DNA from 3 places in the Cellulomonas sp. A375-1 genome. Region 1 is predicted to be linked to each of the others. Evidence: riboswitches for the same ligand, from Rfam matches in the RefSeq annotation. Region 1 holds a riboswitch; each other region holds the start of a gene.

Region 1 (5,105 bases):
CGCGTCGTCGTCGTCCAGCTCGTTCTGCGTGGCGCACGGCAGCGCGACGTGCGCCCCGACCTCCCACACGCGACGACCCGCGACGTACACGGCTCCGCGGCGCTCGGCGTAGTCCGAGACGCGCCCGCGCTCGACCTCGCGCACCTGGCGCAGCAGGTCGAGGTCGATGCCCTTCTCGTCGAGCACGTAGCCCGACGAGTCCGAGCACGCGACGACCTTCGCGCCGAGCTGCTGGGCCTTCTCGATCGCGTAGAGCGCGACGTTGCCCGCGCCGGAGACGACGACCCGGCGGCCGTCGAACGACTCGCCGATCGTGCCGAGCATGCGCTCGGCGAAGATGACGGTGCCGTAGCCGGTCGCCTCCTTGCGGACCAGCGAGCCGCCCCAGGTCAGGCCCTTGCCCGTGAGCACGCCCGACTCGTAGCGGTTGGTGATGCGCTTGTACTGGCCGAACAGGTAGCCGATCTCACGACCGCCCACGCCGATGTCGCCCGCGGGGACGTCGGTGTACTCGCCGATGTGGCGGTACAGCTCGGTCATGAACGACTGGCAGAAGCGCATGACCTCGCCGTCGGACTTGCCGCGCGGGTCGAAGTCCGACCCGCCCTTGCCGCCGCCGATCGGCATGCCCGTGAGCGCGTTCTTGAAGACCTGCTCGAAGCCCAGGAACTTCACGATGCCCAGGTAGACCGACGGGTGAAAGCGCAGGCCGCCCTTGTACGGGCCGAGCGCGGAGTTGAACTCGACGCGGAACCCGCGGTTGATCTGCACGTCCCCGGCGTCGTCGACCCACGGCACGCGGAAGATGATCTGCCGCTCGGGCTCGCACAGCCGCTCCAGGACGGCGGCGTCGGCGTAGTCGGGGTTGCGGACGAGGACGGGCCCGAGGCTCTCGAACACCTCGTTGACCGCCTGGTGGAACTCGCGCTCACCGGCGTTGCGCGCGAGCACTTGCTCGCGGGCGCGCTCCAGCTGCACCTGCATGATTCGGCTCCGCTCTGCTCCGCGTACCGGGTGAAGGACGCGATCAGGCTAACCACGACCGCCCCACGCCCGTGCGGGACTACCGCCCTGTGGACACCGGGGTGCCAGCACCCCGTGGCGGACGTGTCCAGTATCACGCGGGCGACCCCGGGCCACCTTCCGAGCAGACGACGAGCCCACCGACGCACGGGAGGGGCGATGCGACCGAACCCGGCACCGCCGGCCACGGTCCGGCAGCGCTCGACCACGCCCCGGGGACGGGCCAGGCGCGTGTGGGCCCTGCTCGCGGGCCTCGTCGTCGTGGCGGCGTGCGCGGGGCCGCCCGACGAGCCGACGAGCGCACCCGACGACCAGGCGTCCACCCGGAGCACTACGACCGGCGAGCCTGCGACGACGAGCACGCGCGGCGGCGAGCAGCCGCAGGAGCCGCCGGGCCGACAGCCCGTGGTCACCACCGCGCCGCCCGTGGACGGCTTCGCGACCTTCGACGGCACGGCCTCGTGCGGGTCGCTGTTCTGGAACGGCGGGCTGGTGGGCCTCGACCTCGCGGACGGGATCACGTTCCACGTCGACGAGCTCGTGATCGCCGGCGACTGGATCTGGGACCAGGACGCGTGCGGCGACCAGGCGACCGGCGCGGTGTGCGTCGACGTCGACCTGCCACCGCAGGGGTGCCGCATCTCCGCCGTGCCGCGAGACCCCGAGCACCTCGACCTGGACGCGACGATCGCGGCGCACGGGTCGCTGCGCTGCGCCGCCGAGGTGAGCGACGACGACTGCACGCACGCCGCCGAGACCATGCTCGCGTCGCCCGGCACCCCGCTCCCGCTCGTCGACGAGAGCCAGCGCGAGCAGCTGCAGACGCCGACCACCGAGCCCACCGTGGACGAGGGCCAGCCATGAGCCCCGCGCAGCGATGACCGACGAGCCGCGGCGCGGGCTGCCCCCGTGGTTCACGGTCGTGACGCAGTTCGTCGCGCCCGCGACGTTCGTCTCGGCGTTCCTCTTCTACTACGGGTACGCGTTCACACGGTCCGAGCTCTGGTACTTCGGGCTCGACGTGGACACGATCGGCCTGTCGCCGCGCGAGTTCGTCATGCGCTCGCCGAAGTCGCTGGCGGTGCCGCTCGTCGTGCTGACGACGCTGTTCGTCACCGTCGCCACGGTGCACTCGCGGCTCGAGGTGCGGGCGCGGCACCTACGCGCGACGCCGGAGGGTGCGCAGCGGCTCGCGGACCGCGCGCGGGCGGCCGTGCTCGCGGGGTCCGGCGTGCTCGGCGTGGGGGTCCTGCTCCTGCTGGCGTACGCGTGGTGGGGGTCGTGGGTGTGGCTGCCGCTGGTCGCGGCGGCGGTGATCGCGGTGGGCGCGGCGGCGACCGCGGGCGCGTTGCGCTACGTGCGGGAGCGGCCCGCCGGGGTGGTCGCCGGGCTGTGGGTGCTCGTGGTGGCCGGCGTGCTGTGGGTGGTCTCGATCACCGCGGGCTGGGCGGGGGTCGGGTTCGCGCAGCAGACCGCGCGCGAGCTCGACGAGCTCCCGCTCGTCGTGCTGGACACGACGACGCCGCTGCGCCTGTCGGACACGACGATCGCGGTCGAGGACCTGTGCGTGCACGACGACGACCCCGACGACGGCGTCACCCCGGCGCCCGACGAGGAGTGCGTGGCCGCGCAGGCGCCCCGCTGGCGGCATCGCGGGCTGCGCCTGCTGGTGCAGGGCCCCGACGCGATGTTCCTGGTCCCGTCGTCGTGGGACGCGGGTGCGACGACCGTGATGGTGCCCCGCGACCTGCCCGCGCAGTGGCAGTTCCAGTTCGTGAACCTGCCCCCCGTCGACGCCTCGTGAGCCTCCGGCACCCGTCCAGCTGACGAGATTTCCGACTTATTCGGTACCCATTTCCGACGCCGCTGCTATACCCCTCTGCCAGGTCACGAGAACCAGCGCCAAGCCCCGGCTCGCTGGTCGGCAACCCCGGTCACGACGGGGTGCTCCCGGGGGAGACCGGGCCGGCCCTTGGGGTCGGCAACCGTGACGGACGAGGAATGCGAGGGGCACCCACATGAGCACGCAGACCACGCCCCGACCCACCGTGGTGGTGGTGTCGGGCAACCCGCGCGAGGGATCGCGCACGCTGGGCGCGGCCCGGCAGGTCGCCGCGGCGATCGCGGCACACGTCGACGGGCAGGTCGCCGCACCGATCGACCTGGCCGCGTTCGCCGACGAGATCCTCGCCGCCGACCACCCCCGGGCTGACGCGGCCCGCACCGCACTGGCCGGTGCCGACGTCGCGGTCGTCGCGACGCCCGTCTACAAGGCCTCCTACACCGGGCTGCTCAAGGCGTTCCTCGACCTGTACGGGCCCGACGGCCTGGCTGGCGTCGTCGTCGTGCCGCTCGTCGTGTCCGGGACCCCCGCCCACGCGCTGGTCGGGGAGGTGCACCTGCGGCCCGTGCTCGTCGAGCTCGGCGCGGTCGTGCCGACCCGCTCGCTCGCCGTGACCGAGGCGGACCTTGCCGACCTGCCCCCCGTGGTCGACGCGTGGCTCGCGCGCGGGGGCGAGGCGCTACGGCGCTCGCTGGGTGCCGCACGGGACACCCGCACCTCGGGCGTCGAGGCCGACGAGCTCGCGGCGGTGGCCCGATGACCGCCGAGCCCGTCGTCGGGCCGCGCTCGGGGACGTCCGGCACGTCCGGCACGTCCTGCGCCGCGCCGACGCCGCGTCTGTCACCCGAGGAGTACAAGGCCGTGTTCCGCGGCCACCCCGCGGGGGTGGTCGTGGTCGCGCTGCGCGACGAGGACGGCCGGCCCGTGGGCTTCACCGCGACGTCGGTGATCTCGGTGTCCGCGCAGCCGCCGCTGCTCGCGTTCTCGCTCGCGTCGTCGTCGTCCTCCTGGCCCGCCGTCGAGCGGGCCGTCACGCTCACGCTGAGCTTCCTCGCCGACCACCAGGACGACGTCTCGGCACGGTTCGCGACGAGCGGCATCGACCGGTTCGCGGCAGGCGGCTGGAGCGCTCTGGAGACCGGCGAGCCCGTGATCGACGGCGCGCTCGCGTGGGTGCGGGGCCGGGTGGTGCAGCGCACGGCCGTCGGGTCGAGCCACCTCGTCTCGGTCGAGGCGATCTCCTCGAGCGTGCACGTCGAGCCGGAGAGCGCCCACCGCACGGGCCTGGAGGCCGCGTCGCCGCTGGTCTACCACGACCGGACCTACCACCGGATCGGCGGGCACTCCGCGATCTGACGGGTCACGCCACGCGCCTCGAGGAGGGGGCGGACGCCCTCGGCGAACCAGTACGCCTCCTCGAGGTGCGGGTAGCCGGACAGGACCAGCTCGTCGAACCCCGCCGCGTGGTACTCCCCGACCAGGTCGGCGACCTCGTCGTGGCTCCCGACCAGCGCCGTCCCGGCGCCCCCGCGCACCAGCCCCACGCCGGCCCACAGCCCGGGGTGGATCTCGAGCGCGCGTGCGTCGCGGCTGTCCGCGAGCGCGCCCGCGCCGTGCAGCGCCACCATGCGCTGCTGGCCCACCGAACCCGACGCGGACAGACCCCGCTGAGCCTGCGCGATCGACGCGGGGTCGAGGTCGTCGAGCCAGCGCTGGGCGACGTCCCACGCGTCCGACGAGCGGTCGCGCGTGATCACGTGCAGCCGCACGCCGAACCGCACGTCGCGGCCGCGCGCCGCCGCGAGCGCGCGCACCTCGTCGATCTTCGCCCGGGCCTGCGCGGGAGGCTCACCCCACGTCAGGTAGACGTCCGCGTGCGCCGCCGCCACGGGCAGCGCGGCCGACGACGAGCCCCCGAAGTAGATCTCCGGCCGCGGCTCGGGCGCGACGGGGACGGCCCCGCCCGCGACGCGGAAGTGCTCGCCGGAGTAGGAGAACGGCGAGGAGTCCCACACGCCGCGCACCACGTCGAGGAACTCGTGGCAGCGCGCGTACCGCTCGTCGTGGCCGAGCCAGTCGCCGAACCGTTGCATCTCGACCTCGTCGCCGCCCGTCACGACGTTGAGCAGCAGGCGTCCGCCGGACAGCCGCTGGAACGTCGCGGCGGTCTGCGCCGCGAGCGTCGGGGAGACCAGCCCGGGCCGGAGCGCGACGAGGAAGCGCAGGCGCTGCGTCACGG
Region 2 (5,105 bases), on a different contig from region 1:
CGATGCGCCCCTTGTACTTGGGGTTCTTCCCGTCGTACTCGTGGCACGTCGGGATCGGCTGGCACCACTTGTCCTCGGCGAGGTTGACGAGCGCGGCGCCCTTGTCGTCCTGGAGGCAGTGCTGGTCGTCGCCGCCATCGACCCACTCGACGGTGGCCGCGCTCGCGCGGGTCGCCTGCAGGACCGGCAGGCCGAGGGCGATCACGCCGACGACGAGCGCCGCGACCAGGGGCAGGCTCCGGCGGCCGAGCTGGAGAAGAGGGTTCACGAGGGGGCGCTTTCTACGGGAAGGGGGTGCGGGGGCACGGGGGGCGAGGACGGGTGCGGGCGGGTCAGCGGGAGCCGACGGGAACGCGCGGGCTGGGCTCGATCGCGCACGCGCCGACGGGCACGCCGCCCCAGAGGGCGTCGTCGTCGGTCGTCGCCGGGGACGCCGGGTTCGAGCGTTCCGGCGTCACGGGCTCCCCGAGGTCGACGGACCGGTCCACGGAGGAGCGGAAGATCGCGTCGTCCAGGCGGCCCTCCTTGCGCGCGACGATGGTCGCGGCGACCGCGGCCGAGGTCACGTTGTTCGTGGTCCGCGCCATGTCGGCGAGCGCGCTGATCGGCAGCGTCAGGATGATGACCTCGAGCGGGAGCCCCGCAGCGGCCAGCACGGTCGTCGCGGTGACCGTCGCGGTCCCGGGCACGCCCGCGGTGCCGATCGAGACGACGAGGCCGAGCAGCACCAGCACCGCGTAGTCACCGAGCCCGTACGGGATGCCGAGTGCGTTGACGCTGTACACGGCCAGGAGCACCGGCCAGATCCCGGCGCAGCCCGGCATCCCGATCGTCGTGCCGAGCGGCGCCGTGAAACCCGCGATCTCGGCGGGCACGCCGACGCGCTCCCGGAGCAGGCTCGTGGTGAGCGGCAGCGTCCCGGCGCTGCTCTGCGTCGTGAACGCGGTGAGCTGCGCGGGGAAGATCCGGCGGAAGAACGCGACGGGGCTCACGTTCGCGGACACCCGCAGGAACACGCCGTTCACGAGGTAGGTGTGGGCGAAGCAGACGACGAACGCGACGACGAGCAGCGTGAACAGCGGCCAGAGCTGGCTCGTGTCCGCCGAGACGGTCGACGTGAACGACGCCGTGAGGGCGAGCACCGCGTAGGGCGTGAGGCTGATGACGAAGCCGACCGCGCGGTAGATGATCTCGCGTGACGCCTCGACGAACGCCTTGAACGGGGCGACCTTCTGCGGGTTCTTGTCGGCCACCAGCGAGCACGAGACCGCCACGAGGATGCTCACGAGGATGATCGGGATGATGTTGTTCTCGGACACGTCCTTGACGATGTTCGTCGGGAAGAAGCCGATGAACACCGACGTGAACGGCTGCTGGACCGAGTCGAGCGACCGGGTGTCCACGTCCTGCGTGCCCAGGTGCGCGCCCTTGCCGAGCCCGACCAGCAGCGCCGTGCCGAGTGCGAGGAAGATCGCGACGAGGTTGAGGCTGAGCAGCCAGTAGACCGACCGTCCGCCGATGGTCCGCAGCTGCGACGTCGAGCCCAGCGACGTGATGCTCGACAGGATCGAGACGATCACGAGCGGGGCCACGATGGTCAGCAGCAGGTTGACGTAGACCCGGCCGAGTGGCTGGACGTACTCGACGTGGTCGCGGAACACCACGCCGACAGCGACGCCGAGGAACAGCCCGACGAACGTCAGCACGCTGAAGTTCACGCGCTTGCGTGCGAGGGCGAACAGGCCGGCGAACAGGCCGACGGTGACGGCGAGCGCTGCGGCGTCCCAGACGTTCACGGGGTGCTCCGATCGTGCGAGGGCAGCTCCCACGACCGGGGACGGTCAGGGAGTGCTCAGGGAGGGGGAAGGGCGTGCGGCGCGCGGGACGAGGCCTCGCGCACCGAGGTGACGACGTGCGTCAGAAGGCAGCGCAGGAACATCGACGGAGTCGGTGCTCGTTCGCACACCTCACGCCCGTGCTCCTCGTCGTCGGCAGGCGCCGATCCCGCGGCGCCCGTGCTTGCCGTCGTGCACGCGCACGACGGCCTGGTCCTCACCCGGGGCACCCCACCACGGACGGAGGGTTGCCGGTCTCCCAGCCGGGGCTTGTCGGAGACGCTCGTGACCTGGTCTTCCACGACCGGATCGGCTTATGCCGACTATACCGGTCGCTTTTTCCTTGCAGGCTCTTTCTAGTGACGACGGGAGCGCGGTGTCAACAACCGGGACCCGGTGGTCCGCACTCCGAGACGCTTGTCACCCGTTCGGCCGCACCGTGGGGACCTCCCGCTCGCACCCTTGACGTGCGGCGCCGCGGGGTCAGCGCGCGGGTTCGACCTCGTCGTACTCGTCGTCGCCCGCCCAGTCGCCCTCGGCGTCCTCGGACTCGTCGTCGCCACCCTCGACGTCGTCGTCGAAGTCGTCGTCCTCGTCGTCCTCCTCGGCGAGGTAGAACGGCGTGGCCTCACCGTGGACAGTCCCGAGGGCGTCGTCGTACACCTCGAAGGCGTCGGCCAGGACGTCGTACGCGTCGTCGACCGCGGGGTCGTCCTCGCCCTGGCGCGCGACGACAGCGTTGTAGTGCGCCTCGAGCGCTGCGACGAATCGGTCCAGCGCGGCACGGGGGTCGACGGTCATGTCCGAACGGTACCGCCGCGACGGGGTGCCCGGCAGGACCGAGGGCCGCCACCACTCCCCCGCAGCGTGCGACCCGCCTCTCGGCGTACGCACGGCACCCCGCGACGCGGTGCACAATGGGCGCCACGCGAGTCGGCAACGGGAGGGTGGCGGATGACCGTCGAGACGCGTCAGCGACGCCGGGACTGGGTCGCGCAGGGTGGGCAGTACGAGTACCGGGTCCTGGTCCTCCCCCGGACGACCAGCCGCAACGACGTCCAGCGCATGCTCGTCGAGCACGCCGAGTACGGGCGCTGGGAGCTGGCCCGGTCGGTGCTCTACGTGGGTGGCGAGCGACGCGTCTGGCTGCGGCGCAAGATCCTGCGGGTCCGCAGCACGCTCGACTGACCGCCGGCCCGCCTGCGACGACGACGCCCCAGCGGGCACAGCCCGTCAGCAGGTCGACAGGAGCCGGTCCAGGACGCGCGTGCCGAACTTCAGGGCGTCGATCGACACGCGCTCGTCGACGCCGTGGAACATGCCCGCGAAGTCGAGGTCCGGGGGCAGGCGCAGGGGCGCGAACCCGTAGCCCGTGATCCCCAGCTGCGAGAGCGACTTGTTGTCCGTCCCGCCCGAGAGCATGTACGGCAGCACGGCGGCCCCGGGGTCCTCGGCGAGCAGGGCGTCGGTCATCGCGTCGACCAGCGAGCCCGTCGTCGGCGCCTCGAGCGCCACGTCGCGGTGGATGTCCTCGATGCGCACGTGCGGGCCGGCGAGCCGCTCGATCGTCGCGCGGAACTCGTCCTCGCGGCCCGGCAGGAAGCGACCGTCCACGGCGGCCTCCGCGCGTCCGGGCACGACGTTCGCCTTGTAGCCCGCGGTGAGCTGCGTCGGGTTCGACGTGTGCCGCAGGGTCGCGCCGACGAACCTGCTCGCGGGGCCGAGCGCGGCGACCAGCGCGTCGATGCCCTGCTCGTCGTACGGGTCGAACGGCAACCCGGTGAGGTCCGCGACGCCTTCCAGCAGCGCACGGACCGTGGGCGTGAGCTCGAGCGGCCACGTGTGGCGACCGATCCGCGCGACTGCCTCCGCCAGGTGCGTCACGGCGTTGTCGGGCGTGACCTGGCTGCCGTGGCCCGCGCGCCCCTCGGCGACGAGCCTCAGCCAGGCCAGGCCCTTCTCGGCCGTCTGCACGAGGTACGCACGCCGCCCGGCGACCGTGACCGAGAAGCCGCCGACCTCGCTGATCGCCTCGCTCGCGCCCTCGAAGATCTCGGGCTTGTGGTCGACGGCCCAGTGCGCGCCGTACGTGCCGCCGGCCTCCTCGTCGGCGAACATCGCCAGCACGACGTCGCGCGCCGGCTTGCGGCCCTCGCGCGCCATCTGCCGCACGACCGACAGGATCATCGCGTCCATGTCCTTCATGTCGACCGCGCCGCGGCCCCACAGCAGGTCGCCGTCGACGTGGCCCGCGAACGGGTCCACCGTCCAGTCGTCGGCCTGCGCGGGCACCACGTCGAGGTGACCGTGCACGACGAGCGCCGGCCGGCTGCGGTCCGCGCCCTCGATCCGCACCGCGAGGCTCGTGCGCCCCGGCGCGCTCTCGAACACGTCGGGCTCGAGCCCGACGTCGCTCAGCAGCGTCGCCGTGTACTCACCGGCCGCGCGCTCCCCCGGCCCGGAGCCGTCCCCGTAGTTCGAGGTGTCGAACCGGATGAGGTCGCGGCAGATGTCCACGACCTCGTCGGCGGCGGTCGGCTGGGGGTTGCGGGGCTCGGTCGTCGGCACGCGCCCACCGTACCCGCGCGCGCGGACGGCCCCCGACGGCAGCGGGGCCGCCCGCGCACGACGACTCCGCCGCTAGACCGTGGCGGCCGCCGTCAGGCCGCGACGCACCAGCAGCGGCTCGATCTGCGGGTCACGGCCGCGCAGGTCGCGGAACGCCTGGAGCGGGTCGATCGAGCCGCCCCGGCCCAGCAGCTTGGCACGGAACGCGTCACCGTTCTCCCGGCGCAGGCCACCGTTCTCGCGGAACCACTCGACCGTGTCCGCGTCGAGCACCTCGGACCAGATGTAGGAGTAGTAGCCCGCCGAGTAGCCGCTCGAGAACACGTGGTTGAAGTACGCGCTGCGGTAGCGCGGCGGCACGGGCGCGAACGCCACCCCCGCACCCTCGAGCGCCGCGGCCTCGAACGCCTCGACGTCGTCGGGGTCCGTGGGCACCTCGTCGGGCGACAGGCGGTACCAGGCCTGGTCGAGCAGCGCCGCGGCGAGGTACTCCGTGGTGCGGAAGCCCTCGCCGTCCTGGCGGCCCGCCAGGAGCGTCTCGACCCACGCCGCGGGCATCGGCTCCCCCGTCTCGTGGTGCACCGCGAACGCCTGCAGCACCTGCGGCTCCCATGCCCAGATCTCGTTGACCTGCGAGGGGTACTCGACGAAGTCGCGCGGCACCTCGGTGCCCGACTGCGACGGGTAGCGCACGGCCGAGAG
Region 3 (5,105 bases), on a different contig from region 1:
ACGCTCCCCGAGGTGGTCGAGGTGCGCTCGGGCGCGACGCTCGTGCGCGCGTTCCCCTCGCTGGTCGAGGAGCGCGCGGGCGGACCGGCGACGGTCTCGGTGCGCACGCTCGCCGACGAGTCCGCGCGCCCGGCCGCCGCACGCGCCGGGCTGCGACGCCTGCTGCTGCTCGACATCGGGCTCGCCCCGGCGCGCGTCACGTCGCGCTGGAGCGGCGCGCAGGCGCTCGCGCTGGCCGCCAACCCCTACCCCAGCCGCGAGGCGCTGGTCGAGGACGTGCAGCTCGCGGCGATCGACGCGCTCGTCGCCGAGCACCTCGGCGCCGGGACGCCGCGCCGCGCCCCGCAGGATGTCCGCGACGCCGCGCAGTACGCCGAGCTGCGCACGTGGCTGCGCGACCGGCTCGAGGACCGGGTGCACGCGCTCGTCGGCACGCTCGTCGACGTGCTCACGGCCTGGCGCGAGCTCGAGGTCGACCTCAAGGGCACGACGAGCCTGGCGCTGCTGGCCACCGCCTCGGACGTCCGGGCGCAGGCCGGCGGCCTGGTGCACGCGGGCTTCGTCGTCGAGACGGGTGCCGACCGCCTGGTGCACCTGCCGCGCTACCTGCGCGCGGCCCGGTACCGACTGACGAAGGCCGCGGAGAACCCCGCGCGCGACGCGGACCTGGCGTGGCAGGTGCGTGACCTCGAGGACGCGCTGGCCGCGGCGCCCGGTGCTGACCCGGCACGCCGGGCCGAGGTCCGGTGGCAGATCGAGGAGCTGCGCGTGAGCCTGTTCGCGCAGCAGCTCGGCACGCCGACGCCGGTCTCTCCGCAGCGCGTCCGCAAGCTTCTCACCGCGCTGTCCTGACGCTCCGCCGAGCCACCGCAGCCCCGCCTCGATCACTAGAAACCCCACGACCCGGCGCCTGCTCGCCCCTCCCCCCGCTGTACCTGGAGCAGACCCTGGGTCGCGGATCGGAGAGACGACGACCCAGCGCCTACTCGCGCATCCCACCGCCCGAGCCGGAGCACACGCTGGGTCGCGGGTCGGAGAGACCACGACCCAGCGGCCACTCGCGCATTCCGCCGCCAAAGCCGGAGCAGACACTGGGTCGAGTCGGGTCGGGTCGGGTCGAGCCGCGGCGGGTCGCGTCGGGGCCGGTCGAGTCTGGGCGGGGGCGGGGGTGCGGCGGGGGTGACCGCTCGTCGTCCACAGGTTGTGTCGAAGAGGCCACGCGTGTCGGTGCCACGGGCCAGACTCGCCCCATGGCTGCATCCCCACCTGACGCGCTCACACCTGACGCGCTCACACCTGATGCCCGCACGCCCGATGTCCGCACGCCCGATGTCCTGAGCGCACTGCTGGCGCCCGCGAGCGCACCCGAGCCGCCTCGGGTCAGCGGGCGGTGCTTCGGGGACGGGGACCCACTGTACGAGCGCTACCACGACGAGGAGTGGGGCGTCCCCGTGCACGGCGAGGCGGCGCTGTTCGAGCGGATCGCCCTCGAGGGGTTCCAGTCCGGGCTCGCGTGGATCACGGTGCTGCGCAAGCGTGAGTCGTTCCGGGCGGCGTTCGCGGGGTTCGATCCGGAGGTCGTCGCGGGGTACGACGAGCACGACGTCGAACGGCTGCTGGGGGACGCGAGCATCGTGCGGAACCGCCAGAAGATCGAGGCCACGATCGCCAACGCCCGCGCGCTGCTGGACCTGCACGCGTCCGGTCGGACGCTCGACTCGATCTTCTGGTCGTTCGCGCCGGACCGCTCCCAGCACGTGCGCCCGGCGTCGTGGGCGGACGTCCCGGCGGCCACGCCCGAGTCGCGCGCGCTCGCCCGCGAGCTCAAGTCGGCAGGGTTCCGGTTCATCGGGCCGACAACCGCCTACGCGGCGATGCAGGCGTGCGGACTCGTCGACGACCACCTCGTGACCTGCCCTTGCGCACCCCACTGACCCGGTTGCCCCGGGCGCGGCCGCCGGTCCCGGGACACGTGTCCGTCGCGGCGGCGTGTGCTCCGCTCGGGTGATCGCTGCGCCGGGACTTCGCCTGATCGAGGACCGCGGCTACAGTTCCGCGCATGACCGAGATGCCCGACCCCGAGATGCGGCTCGAAGCCGTTCTCGGTGCGCGGGAGGCCATGGCCGGTGCCCAGGCACCGGACGCCGACGTGCTCGAGGCCGTCGAGGCGGGCCTGCTGTCGGTGGCCGGCGGCGCCCTGAACTGGGGCGAGATCCCCCACCAGCGCCCGCGCCCGCTCGGCTGACCTCCGCGCCCCGGGCCGCACCAGCAAGGGACGCGATCGCCCCCTCGCGTTCCACGACGGCCGACGCAGTCGTGGACTGTCCGCTCTGCGACCCGCCGGTCTCACAAAGTGAGAACTCGTGGTCAGCATGTGGGCTCCCGGCCTACGATCACGACAACCATCCAGAGCGGCCGAGAGACCTGGCTCGTTGACGCCGCAGCAACCCCCCTCCGCGACGAGGGTGTGGGTGCTTCCGCCAGGACCGATGGAGTCGACATGTCGCAGACCTCGTGTCTGAACGGTCCGTCCGCGTGAGCGCCGCGACCGCAGTCCCGCCCGTGGCCGCCCCGCGGCCCTCCGACGCGCTCGCCGCGCCCGGCGCCACCACGACGACCGAGACGCGCGCCGTGACCGGCACGCACGTCGCGCCGTCACCGCGTCCGCTGGGCAGCGTCGACCGCCCGACGATCTCGTTCGAGCTCTTCCCGCCGCGCAACCCGCAGGCCGCCCCGCGCCTGTGGGAGACCGTGCGGGCGCTCGAGTCGGTGCACCCGGACTTCGTCTCGGTGACCTACGGCGCCTCGGGCAAGACGCGCGAGACGTCGCGCGCGCTGGTGTCCCGGCTGCTCCAGGAGACGTCACTGTCGCCGATCGCGCACCTGACGTGCGTCGGGACGAGCCGCGAGGAGATCACGACGATCGTCGAGGAGTTCCTCGACGAGGGCGTCCGCTCGTTCCTCGCGCTGCGCGGCGACCCGCCCGTCGGCCAGGACGACTGGCAGGCGCACCCCGACGGCCTGGCGACCGCGAGCGAGCTCGTCGGGCTGCTGCGCGAGATCGAGAGCCGCCGGTGCACGGCGAGCCCGGCCCAGGCAGTGCGGGCGCGGGTGCGGCCGCTGTCGGTCGCGGTCGCCGCGTTCCCGCGCGGCAACGCGGCGACGGGCGGCACGCGAGCGCAGGACGTGGCCTCCCTGCTGGCCAAGCAGGAGGCGGGCGCGGACTTCGCGATCACTCAGGTGTTCTACGACGCCGAGGCGTACCTCGGGCTCGTCGCCGAGGCGCGCGAGGCCGGCGTGGTCATCCCGATCATCCCGGGCATCATCCCGGCGACCGACCCGGCGCGCCTCGAGCGCGTGCAGGCGCTCACGGGCGTCCCCGTGCCCCGCGCGCTGCTCGAGACGCTCGCCTCGGCGGACGACGAGCGCGAGCGGCACCGCCGCGGGATCCGCGCGGGCGTGGACCTCATCAACGGGATCCTCGACGGCGGCGCACCGGGCGTGCACCTCTACACGTTCAACACCCACGGCGCCGCGCTCGACCTGCTCGAGGGCGCCGACCTGGACGGCCGCGGTCGCGACTGACGCCCGTCGTCGGCCCGCCCGCACCCACGCACGACCCGAGAACCACGCACCACCCGAGCACCACCCCAGAACGTCAGTCCCCTGCACGACCACGACACCGAAGGCTGGACCCTGATGAGCGAGACCCCGCAGTTCCCGACCGGCTCCGTGCTCGGCTACCCGCGCATCGGGCCGCGCCGCGAGCTCAAGAAGGCCATCGAGGCGTTCTGGGCCGGGCGGTCGACGGCCGACGAGGTCGAGGCGACCGCCGCGCAGCTGCGTCGTCGGACGCGTGACCGCCTGGTCGAGCTCGGCCTGCCGAAGGACGTCCCCGCGATCCCGAGCGCGTTCTCGTTCTACGACCACGTGCTCGACGCGAGCGCGGTCGTCGGCGCGATCCCCGCGCGGTTCGCCGACCTGGTCGACGAGGACGGCGCACTCGACCTCGCGGGCTACTCGACCGTGGCGCGCGGCCGCGGCGACGACCTGCCGCTCGAGATGACCAAGTGGTTCGACACGAACTACCACTACCTGGTTCCGGAGATCGGCCCCGAGACGACGTTCCGCTACGCGGGCACGCGTCCGGTCGCGGAGTTCGTCGAGGCGCTCTCCGAGGGCGTGCTCACGCGCCCTGTGATCGTCGGTCCGGTGACCTACCTCGCGCTCGCGAAGGCCACCGAGGGCGCACCCGCGGACTTCTCCCCGATCGACCGCCTGCACGACCTGCTGCCGGTCTACGCCGACCTGCTGCAGGACCTCGCCGCCGCGGGCGCCACGTGGGTGCAGCTCGAGGAGCCGGCGCTCGTCTCGGAGAGCATCGACGTGCCGGTCGAGCGCCTGCTCGCCGCGACCGTCGAGGCGTACCGCGCGCTGAGCACCGACCTGACCCGTCCGCAGCGGCCCGCGATCTTCGTCGCCGCCCCGTACGGCGACCTGGGCGCGGCGCTCCCGGTGCTGGCCGCCACCGATGTCGAGGCGATCGGCCTGGACCTGGTCAAGGGCGCTGCGCCCGCCGAGGCCGTCCCGGGCCTGGAGACCAAGACGCTGGTCGCGGGGGTCATCGACGGGCACAACATCTGGCGCGCGGACCTCGACGCCAAGCTCCAGGTGCTCGAGCAGCTCGAGGTGCTGGGCGCCGCCGCCGTCACGGTCGGCACGTCGACGTCGCTGTTCCACGTGCCGCACGACACGGCCGACGAGCCGGACCTGGACCCCGCGCTGAAGAGCTGGCTCGCGTTCGCCGACCAGAAGGTCGCCGAGGTCGTCACGCTCGCCGAGGGCCTGTCGGAGGGCCGCGAGGCGATCCACGAGCAGCTGCTCGAGGCCTCCGACGCCGTCGCCTCGCGCCGCGGTGCGCCGGGCGTCGTGCGGCCCGAGGTCCGCGAGCGCACCGGCTCGTTGACCGAGGACGCGTTCCACCGCGGGGACTTCGACGACCGCAAGATCGCCCAGGCCGCGCGCCTCAACCTGCCGCCGCTGCCGACGACGACGATCGGCTCGTTCCCGCAGACGCCTGAGATCCGCAAGGCCCGCGCCGCGCA

The links. Region 1 has a riboswitch for S-adenosylmethionine ahead of CWIS_RS06160 (NADPH-dependent FMN reductase). Riboswitches for the same ligand answer to the same signal wherever they lie in the genome.
Region 2: another riboswitch for S-adenosylmethionine. It lies ahead of CWIS_RS14150 (dicarboxylate/amino acid:cation symporter); the one in region 1 lies ahead of CWIS_RS06160 (NADPH-dependent FMN reductase).
Region 3: another riboswitch for S-adenosylmethionine. It lies ahead of CWIS_RS16360 (methylenetetrahydrofolate reductase); the one in region 1 lies ahead of CWIS_RS06160 (NADPH-dependent FMN reductase).

The regions. Positions count from the first base shown of each region.
Region 1 covers NZ_LFKW01000051.1:66,820-71,924, reverse strand. The annotation lists gene gdhA (NADP-specific glutamate dehydrogenase) at 1-984, opposite strand, end outside; gene CWIS_RS06170 (hypothetical protein) at 1,255-1,887, shown strand; gene CWIS_RS06165 (hypothetical protein) at 1,901-2,827, shown strand; SAM riboswitch class IV at 2,909-3,017, shown strand; gene CWIS_RS06160 (NADPH-dependent FMN reductase) at 3,042-3,626, shown strand; gene CWIS_RS06155 (flavin reductase family protein) at 3,623-4,222, shown strand; gene CWIS_RS06150 (LLM class flavin-dependent oxidoreductase) at 4,189-5,105, opposite strand, start outside.
Region 2 covers NZ_LFKW01000133.1:17,774-22,878, forward strand. The annotation lists gene CWIS_RS14145 (fibronectin type III domain-containing protein) at 1-268, opposite strand, end outside; gene CWIS_RS14150 (dicarboxylate/amino acid:cation symporter) at 333-1,796, opposite strand; SAM riboswitch class IV at 2,011-2,126, opposite strand; gene CWIS_RS14155 (hypothetical protein) at 2,319-2,636, opposite strand; gene CWIS_RS14160 (DUF5703 family protein) at 2,790-3,023, shown strand; gene CWIS_RS14165 (M20/M25/M40 family metallo-hydrolase) at 3,069-4,403, opposite strand; gene CWIS_RS14170 (M3 family metallopeptidase) at 4,476-5,105, opposite strand, start outside.
Region 3 covers NZ_LFKW01000152.1:13,345-18,449, reverse strand. The annotation lists gene CWIS_RS16375 (DUF3418 domain-containing protein) at 1-852, shown strand, start outside; gene CWIS_RS16370 (DNA-3-methyladenine glycosylase I) at 1,251-1,934, shown strand; gene CWIS_RS16365 (hypothetical protein) at 2,060-2,245, shown strand; SAM riboswitch class I at 2,400-2,496, shown strand; gene CWIS_RS16360 (methylenetetrahydrofolate reductase) at 2,536-3,585, shown strand; gene metE (5-methyltetrahydropteroyltriglutamate--homocysteine S-methyltransferase) at 3,700-5,105, shown strand, end outside.